Regions from separate parts of the Acidovorax sp. LjRoot129 genome, predicted to be linked through region 2. Evidence: riboswitches for the same ligand, from Rfam matches in the RefSeq annotation. Region 2 holds a riboswitch; the other holds the start of a gene.
What was found. Region 2 has a riboswitch for glycine ahead of ACSQ3Q_RS22085 (D-amino acid dehydrogenase). Riboswitches for the same ligand answer to the same signal wherever they lie in the genome.

Region 1 (3,361 bases), 2.4 Mb from region 2:
CAAAGAAAAGTGCCGGTGCCAGCCGCGACTGTAGCGGGCTGGGCGGGTGTGACGCGATCAACCGCGGTAGTAGCGCGCCGGGGTGAAGGGCATGGCGCGCACTTCCATGGGCACAGCCTTGCCGCGCACGATGGCGTTCAAGCGCGTGCCGATGGCGGCGAAGGCGGGGCTGACATAGCCCATGGCCACGGGTTCGTTCACCGTGGGGCCGAGCAGGCCGCTGGTGACTTCGCCGATCTTCTGGCCGTCGGTGCTCTGCAGTTCGGTGTGTTCACGCACGGGTACGCGCTCCAGTGCCACCAGGCCCACGCGCTTGCGTTGCAAGGTGGCGGGGTCGTCGATCTGTGCCAGCACCTTGTCCGCGCCGGGGAAGCCGCCAGCACGTGCGCCACCGGTGCGGCGCACCTTCTGGATGGCCCAGTTGAGCGTGGCCTCGGGCGGTGTGGTGGTGGTGTCGATGTCGTTGCCATACAGGCACAGGCCGGCTTCAAGGCGCAGCGAGTTGCGCGCGCCCAGGCCGATGGGTTTGACTTCAGGCTGGGCCAGCAACGCGCGGGCCAGGGTGTCGGCCTGGGCGCCGGGTACCGAAATCTCAAAACCGTCTTCGCCGGTATAGCCGCTGCGGGTCACAAAACAGTCGCAACCGGCAATGGAGAAATCGCCGCCAGTCATGAACACCAGCTTTTCAACGCCGGGCGCCAGACGGGCGAGAGCGGTGACGGCCTGGGGGCCCTGCAGCGCCAGCAGCGCGTGGTCGGGCATGGGCACCACTTGGCAGCGCTGGCCGATGCGGGCCTGTATGTGGGCTATGTCGCCCACCTTGCAGGCACCGTTAACGATCACGAAGATTTCGCCCTGGCCCTTGTTGAAGAACATCAGGTCATCGATGACCGTGCCCTCATCGGTCAGCAGCAGGCCGTACCGTTGCTTGCCCACGGGCAGGTCGATCACGTCCACGGGCATCAGGGTTTCAAACGCTGCGGCAGCATCGGGCCCCAACAGGCGCAACTGGCCCATGTGCGATACGTCGAACAGGCCCGCCGCGTTGCGCGTGTGCTGGTGTTCGGCCATCAAGCCGGCGGGGTACTGCACAGGCATGGAATAGCCGGCAAACGGCACCATGCGGGCGCCCAGCTCGATGTGCAGGGCGTTCAGGGGGGTGGTGAGCAGGGGGGCGGCAGGAGCGGTGGCGGACATGGCGGACTTCTTGAGGCAAGGCAAATGGAAACCGCGGCCTGTACTGGCCCCGGCATTTGCCCTGCTGTCCGCTTTACCTGAGAGATTCACCGCAGCGCCCTGGCTGGCCGTGCGGTTTGCTCCTTCGGTGGATGGCCTCATCACGCGGTGCGGCGGGCCGTCTCTCTCCAGCAAGGGAACGCCCGCATCGCTGCGGGCGGTTGTCAGTCCTTTTGCCTGAGCGTTCGGCTGTTGCCTGCGCCTTCGGCGGCCCGGACGCAGTTGCTGCGAAGGGCTCTCTCCTGACGGGTGCGAGTATATCCGCTGCGCCGCTTTTCCCCGCTACTTGATGAAGCCGAGCGCGCGGGGGAGCCAGGTGGACAGCGCGGGCACAAAGGTCAGCAGCATCAGCACCACGCCATGGGCCCACAGGAAGGGCACCAGCTCACGCACCAGCTGGGTCATCGGCACACGCGACACATTGCAGGTGACGAACAGCAGCCCCCCCACGGGCGGCGTGATCATGCCCAGTGTGAGGTTGAAGATCACGATCATCGCGAAGTGGACCGGGTCCACGCCGAGCTTCATGGCCACCGGCGCAAGGATGGGGGCGAGCACCATCACGCCGGGCAGCGGCTCGATGAAGATGCCGAACAGCAGCAAAAAGATGTTCACGATGATGAGGAACATCCAGGGCGAGAGGTTCATGCCGATGAGCCACTCGGCCATCTGCTGCGGCACGCCTTCGATGGTGAGGATCCACGCGAACGCAGCCGACAGGCCGATGATGATGAGCACCGAAGCCGACAGCAGCGCCGAGCGCGCGAGGATGTCGGGCAGCGCCTTCCACTGCAGGGTGCGGTATACGAACTTGCCACACACCAGTGCGTAGAACACCGCGACCACCGACGCCTCGGTGGGCGTGAACCAACCGGCGCGCATGCCGCCCAGGATCACCACCGGCAGCAAGATGGCGGGCAGCGCCTTCCAGGTGGTCGTGAGCATCTCGCGCGCCGTGGGGGTGGCACCGTCGCCCCGGTAGTTGCGCCGCTTGGACACCAGGTAGTTGACGACGCACATGGCCACCGCAATCAGCAGGCCCGGCAGAAGGCCCGCCACAAACAGCGAGCCGACCGACACCGCGTCGTCCTGCAGCGCGTAGATGATCATGATGATGGACGGCGGGATGATGGGCCCCACGATGGCGGTGGAGGCCGTGAGCGCCGCAGCGTAAGAACGGTCATACCCCGCCTTGTCCATCATGCGGATCAGCATCGAGCCGGGGCCGGCCGCGTCGGCCAATGCTGAGCCCGAAATGCCCGAGAAGAACGTGAGCGAGACCACGTTGGTATAGCCCAGGCCGCCCCGCTTGTGGCCGACAAACTGGCCGGCAAACTTGAGCAGTACCTCGGTGAGCGACCCGCCGCTCATGAGCTCCGCCGCCAGGATGAAAAACGGCACCGCCATCAGCGGAAAGCTGTCGATGCCGGTGAAGGTTTCCTTGAGCAGCACCATGAGCGGGTAGCTCTCGGCCAGGATCAGCGTGGCCGCGGTGGCCAGGCCCAGGGCAAACGCCACGGGCACGCCGATGGCGAGGAACAGGCAGGCCGAGAAGATGAGGATGAGGGATGCGGTCACAGGGAGGCACTCGCATTCGCGTCAAAGTGCGCATCGGCCGCGAAAGTGCGGTCGAGCACATAGCCGCGCACGACGAACAGGAAGTGCACGATGAGCAGCACGCCGCCGATCAGCATGGCGCTGTAGATGTAGGCAAACGGCACTTGCGTGACGGCCGTCATCTGGAACATGGTGCGCTGCATGTAGAGCCAGCCGTACCAGACCATGAACCCGAAGAAGGCGAACAGCAGCGCCGCCACCACCGCGCGAATGGCGATGCCGCCCGCGCGGGGCAGGGCGTCCTGCAGGTTCTCTACCGCAATGTGGCCTCCGTAGCGCAGCACGGGGCCGGCACCCAAAAACGTCAGCCAGATCATCATGTGGCGCGACACCTCTTCGGCCCATTCGAGCGAGTTGTGGGTCACATAGCGCATCACCACGTTGGTGAAGATGATGACGGACATGGACGCCAACAGCAGGATCAGCGCCCAGCGGTTGGCGGCAAGAAAGTAGCGTTCGAAGGTTTTCACAGGGCGGTCTTGGGTGGCGTGCAGATCAAAGCAAAAGC
Region 2 (3,361 bases):
ACGGGCCCCCTGACCTGGCAGCTGCGCTCAGGCCGCGGTGCGCGATGGCAGCAGCGCCGCAGGGCGCGGGCTGCGCTCCATCCCCTGGAAGTCAAAGTCCACCTGCGGCGCACGCCCGCTCACGATGTCGGCGATCGCCTGGCCCGAACCGCAGGCGTGCGTCCAGCCCAGCGTGCCGTGGCCGGTGTTGAGGAACAGGTTGGCCACCTTCGTCTTGCCGATCAGCGGCACATTGCTGGGCGTGGCGGGGCGCAGGCCGGTCCAGAACTGGGCTTGGCTCGCGTCGCCCGCGCCAGGGAAGAGCTGTTCCACGCGGCGCACGATGGCGTCGCAGCGCACCTGGTTCAGGTGCCGGTCGTAGCCGTTGAGCTCCGCGGTGCCGGCAATGCGCAAACGGTCGCCGCCGCGTTCGCTGGTGTAGCGCGAGAACACGAGCTTGAACTCATCGTCCGTGAGACTCACCTGGTGCGCCTTGGCTGCATCCTTCACCGGCATGGTCACCGAATAGCCCTTGGCGGGATAGATCGGCAGGCGGATGCCCAGCGGCTGTGCCAACAGCGGGCTGAACGAGCCCATGGCCAGCACGAAGGCATCACCCTGCACACGCTCGAAACGGCCCTCGGCATTGGTCACTTCCACATGGTCGATGGTGCCGCCCGCCTCGCGCAGCGCGGTGATGTGGTGACCCAGGCGAAACTGCACGCCCGCGGCCTCGCACAGCCGGACCAGCTCGCGCGTGAACTGGTTGGCATCGCCCGATTCATCTTCGGCCGTGTACGTGGCACCCGCCAGCTGCGGACGGATGTGGGCGAGGGCTGGCTCAATGCGCACGGCCTCGTCGGCGCTGATGACCTGGCGCTCGCAGCCCAGGGCGCGCATCTGCTCGGCCGGGGCCAGGGCGCCGTCGAACTCTTGGGCGTTGGTATAGAAGTGCAGGATGCCTTGCGTGCGCTGGTCGTACTCTATGCCGGTGGCGGCGCGCAGCTGCTGCAGCACGTTGCGGCTGTAGGTGCCCAGGCTCACGATCTGCTCGATGTTGTGGCGCGTGCGCGCCGGCGTGCAATTGCGCAAAAAGGCCAGGCCCCAGAGCCACTGGCGCATGTCGGCGCGCAGGCGAAACAAGAGCGGAGCGTCTTCCTTGCCGAGCCACTGCAGCACCTTGAGCGGCGCGCTGGGGTTGGCCCAGGGTTCGGCGTGGCTGACCGAGATCTGCCCGCCGTTGGCAAAACTGGTTTCGGCGCCGGGCGCGCCCTGGCGGTCGATGACGGTCACATCGTGGCCGAGCTGCGAAAGGAAATAAGCCGAGGTGACGCCGAGCAAGCCGGCGCCGAGAACAATCACGCGCATTTTTAGCCTTATAGAGGGCTAGCGCTTGATAGACACGCGTGAGCAGCTATGAAAATAATAGCAATGCAGCTGGCGCGCGTCTGCCAAGCTGCCGCTCCCCCTGTCCTTGGTACCTGAGAGATTCACCGCCGCGCCCACATGGCGTGCGGTTTGCTCCTTCGGTGCGCCACAACGCCGATGGCGGGTTGGGGCGGCTCTCCAGACGGCTTTGATGAATGGTGCAGTACGGGACCTGAGCGTGTATGGGAGTTTGCGCCTTCGGTGCAGCGGTGGGCGTGGCGCCTGCCGCTGCTCTCCTGCGAGGGCCATTCTAGGAGCGGCCCCAGCGCAAAACATGGGCCTGCAGCGCTAATGGGCCGCAATCGTTGCTGATGGTGGAACCGGCCTGTTGGCCATAATTTGCCGTTCCCTCCCTCCGCAAAAGTGGTTTCCCCATGCCCGATACCGCCCTCGATCCCTTCGACCCCTTCGACCCATTTGCCAGCGCCGCCGTGATCACAATGGCGCGCCAGGGGCGCATGCCCCGCCCGCTCGACCTGCCCGCGGCGCTGCGCCCGCGCGACGTGGTTCAGGCATATGCGGTGCAGGACCTGGTGGTGCGCGAGCGCGGGGAGATTGCGGGCTGGAAGGTTGGTGCGGCCTCGCACCAGGCGCTGCCCGCGCGGGCAGCACTCACGCGCGATTCGGTCTGGGTGGCGGCGGGCGACGGCGCAGTGCGCTTGCCCACGGCAGGGTTCGCGGTGCTGGGGGTGGAAGCCGAGTGGGTGTACGGGCTGCGCGCAGACCTCCCTCCGCGGGCCGCGCCCTACAGCCCCGCCGAAGTTCTGGCGGCTGTCGGGTCTGTGCGTGCGGGCATCGAGGTGTGCGACACCCGCTATGCGGCCTGGGGGCAACAAGACGAATGGAGCCGCCTGGCCGACCAGGCATGCCACGGTGCGCTCATCGTTGGCTCTGGCACCGAGGACGTGGAGGCCCTGGACGCGATGGCGCAGTCCGTGGTGCTGACGATCAATGGAGCGGTGGCAGCGCAATCTGCAGGGTGGAACAACCCGGCGGGCGACCCGCTGCGCCTGCTCACCTGGCTGGCCAATGTAGGCGCACACAGCCTGGGCGGATTGCAGGCGGGCCAATGGGTGACGACCGGGTCGTGCACCGGCACGATTTTGGTGGCGCCGGGCACCACGGTGGTGGCCGATTTCCCGGGCCTGGGCCACGCCGAGTTGAAGCTCGCCTGACGTAGAACGAGCAACGGCCCTGACCTAGGGCCAGGGCCGTTGCACACACCTATCAGCAATCAATTGCTGCGTGGATTGTTCGGCTGGCTGTCGCGGCGGTTGGAAACGCCATCGCCGTCACGGTCGCGGTCATTGCGGTTGGAGATGCCGTCGCCATCGCGGTCATTGCGGTCCCAGCCACCGCGTTGGAATTCCCAGCGGCCGTCACGCTCCACCCAGTGGGGTTGGCGGTACTGGTGCCCATTGCGGGCCTGCACCCAGTGGCCGCGCACCCATTGGTAGCGGTTGCCACGCCATTGCCAATGGCCTTCTTCCCACACCTGGCCGCGGCGTGCGCGGGGCGTCGCTTCACGGCGCGGAGGCGGCGGCGCGGGGATGACCTGGTAGGTCTGCGTCTGCTGGTAGCCCCGGTCGGACTGGACGACAACGGTGCCCGGCGTCGCGGCCTGCGCTGGCGCAAGTGCGCACAGTGCCAGGGTCGCAATGGATACGGCGGTGAGTGTGTTTCGAATCATGGTGATCTCCTCTTTTTTCGGTGGGGGGAAAGTGGTCTGTGATCGGTATGGGCAGGGCCACCCCAAGGCCTGGCCTTGGGAGGTGCGCCCGAGGGTTCAACCCCTGCGGGCTTGCCCTGTCAGCTCGGCCGATCAGTTGCGACGGGGGTTGTCCGGGCGGCTGTCATACCGGTTGGGCACGCCGTCACCATCGCGGTCGCGGTCGTGGCGATTGCGCACGCCGTCGTGGTCACGGTCGCGGCCGTGGTGATCGCGGTCGTAGCG

Region 1: it holds a riboswitch for glycine, as region 2 does, so the genes downstream of both, gcvT (glycine cleavage system aminomethyltransferase GcvT) here and ACSQ3Q_RS22085 (D-amino acid dehydrogenase) in region 2, are expected to answer to the same signal.

Annotation. Positions count from the first base shown of each region.
Region 1 is NZ_CAXUSE020000001.1:2,428,120-2,431,480, forward strand. Features, by position in the region: gene gcvT (glycine cleavage system aminomethyltransferase GcvT) at 58-1,197, opposite strand; glycine riboswitch at 1,252-1,378, opposite strand; glycine riboswitch at 1,392-1,491, opposite strand; gene ACSQ3Q_RS11135 (TRAP transporter large permease) at 1,519-2,814, opposite strand; gene ACSQ3Q_RS11140 (TRAP transporter small permease) at 2,811-3,323, opposite strand.
Region 2 is NZ_CAXUSE020000001.1:4,833,378-4,836,738, reverse strand. Features, by position in the region: gene ACSQ3Q_RS22085 (D-amino acid dehydrogenase) at 28-1,347, opposite strand; glycine riboswitch at 1,438-1,559, opposite strand; gene ACSQ3Q_RS22080 (2-keto-4-pentenoate hydratase) at 1,782-2,582, shown strand; gene ACSQ3Q_RS22075 (YXWGXW repeat-containing protein) at 2,642-3,097, opposite strand; gene ACSQ3Q_RS22070 (YXWGXW repeat-containing protein) at 3,230-3,361, opposite strand, start outside.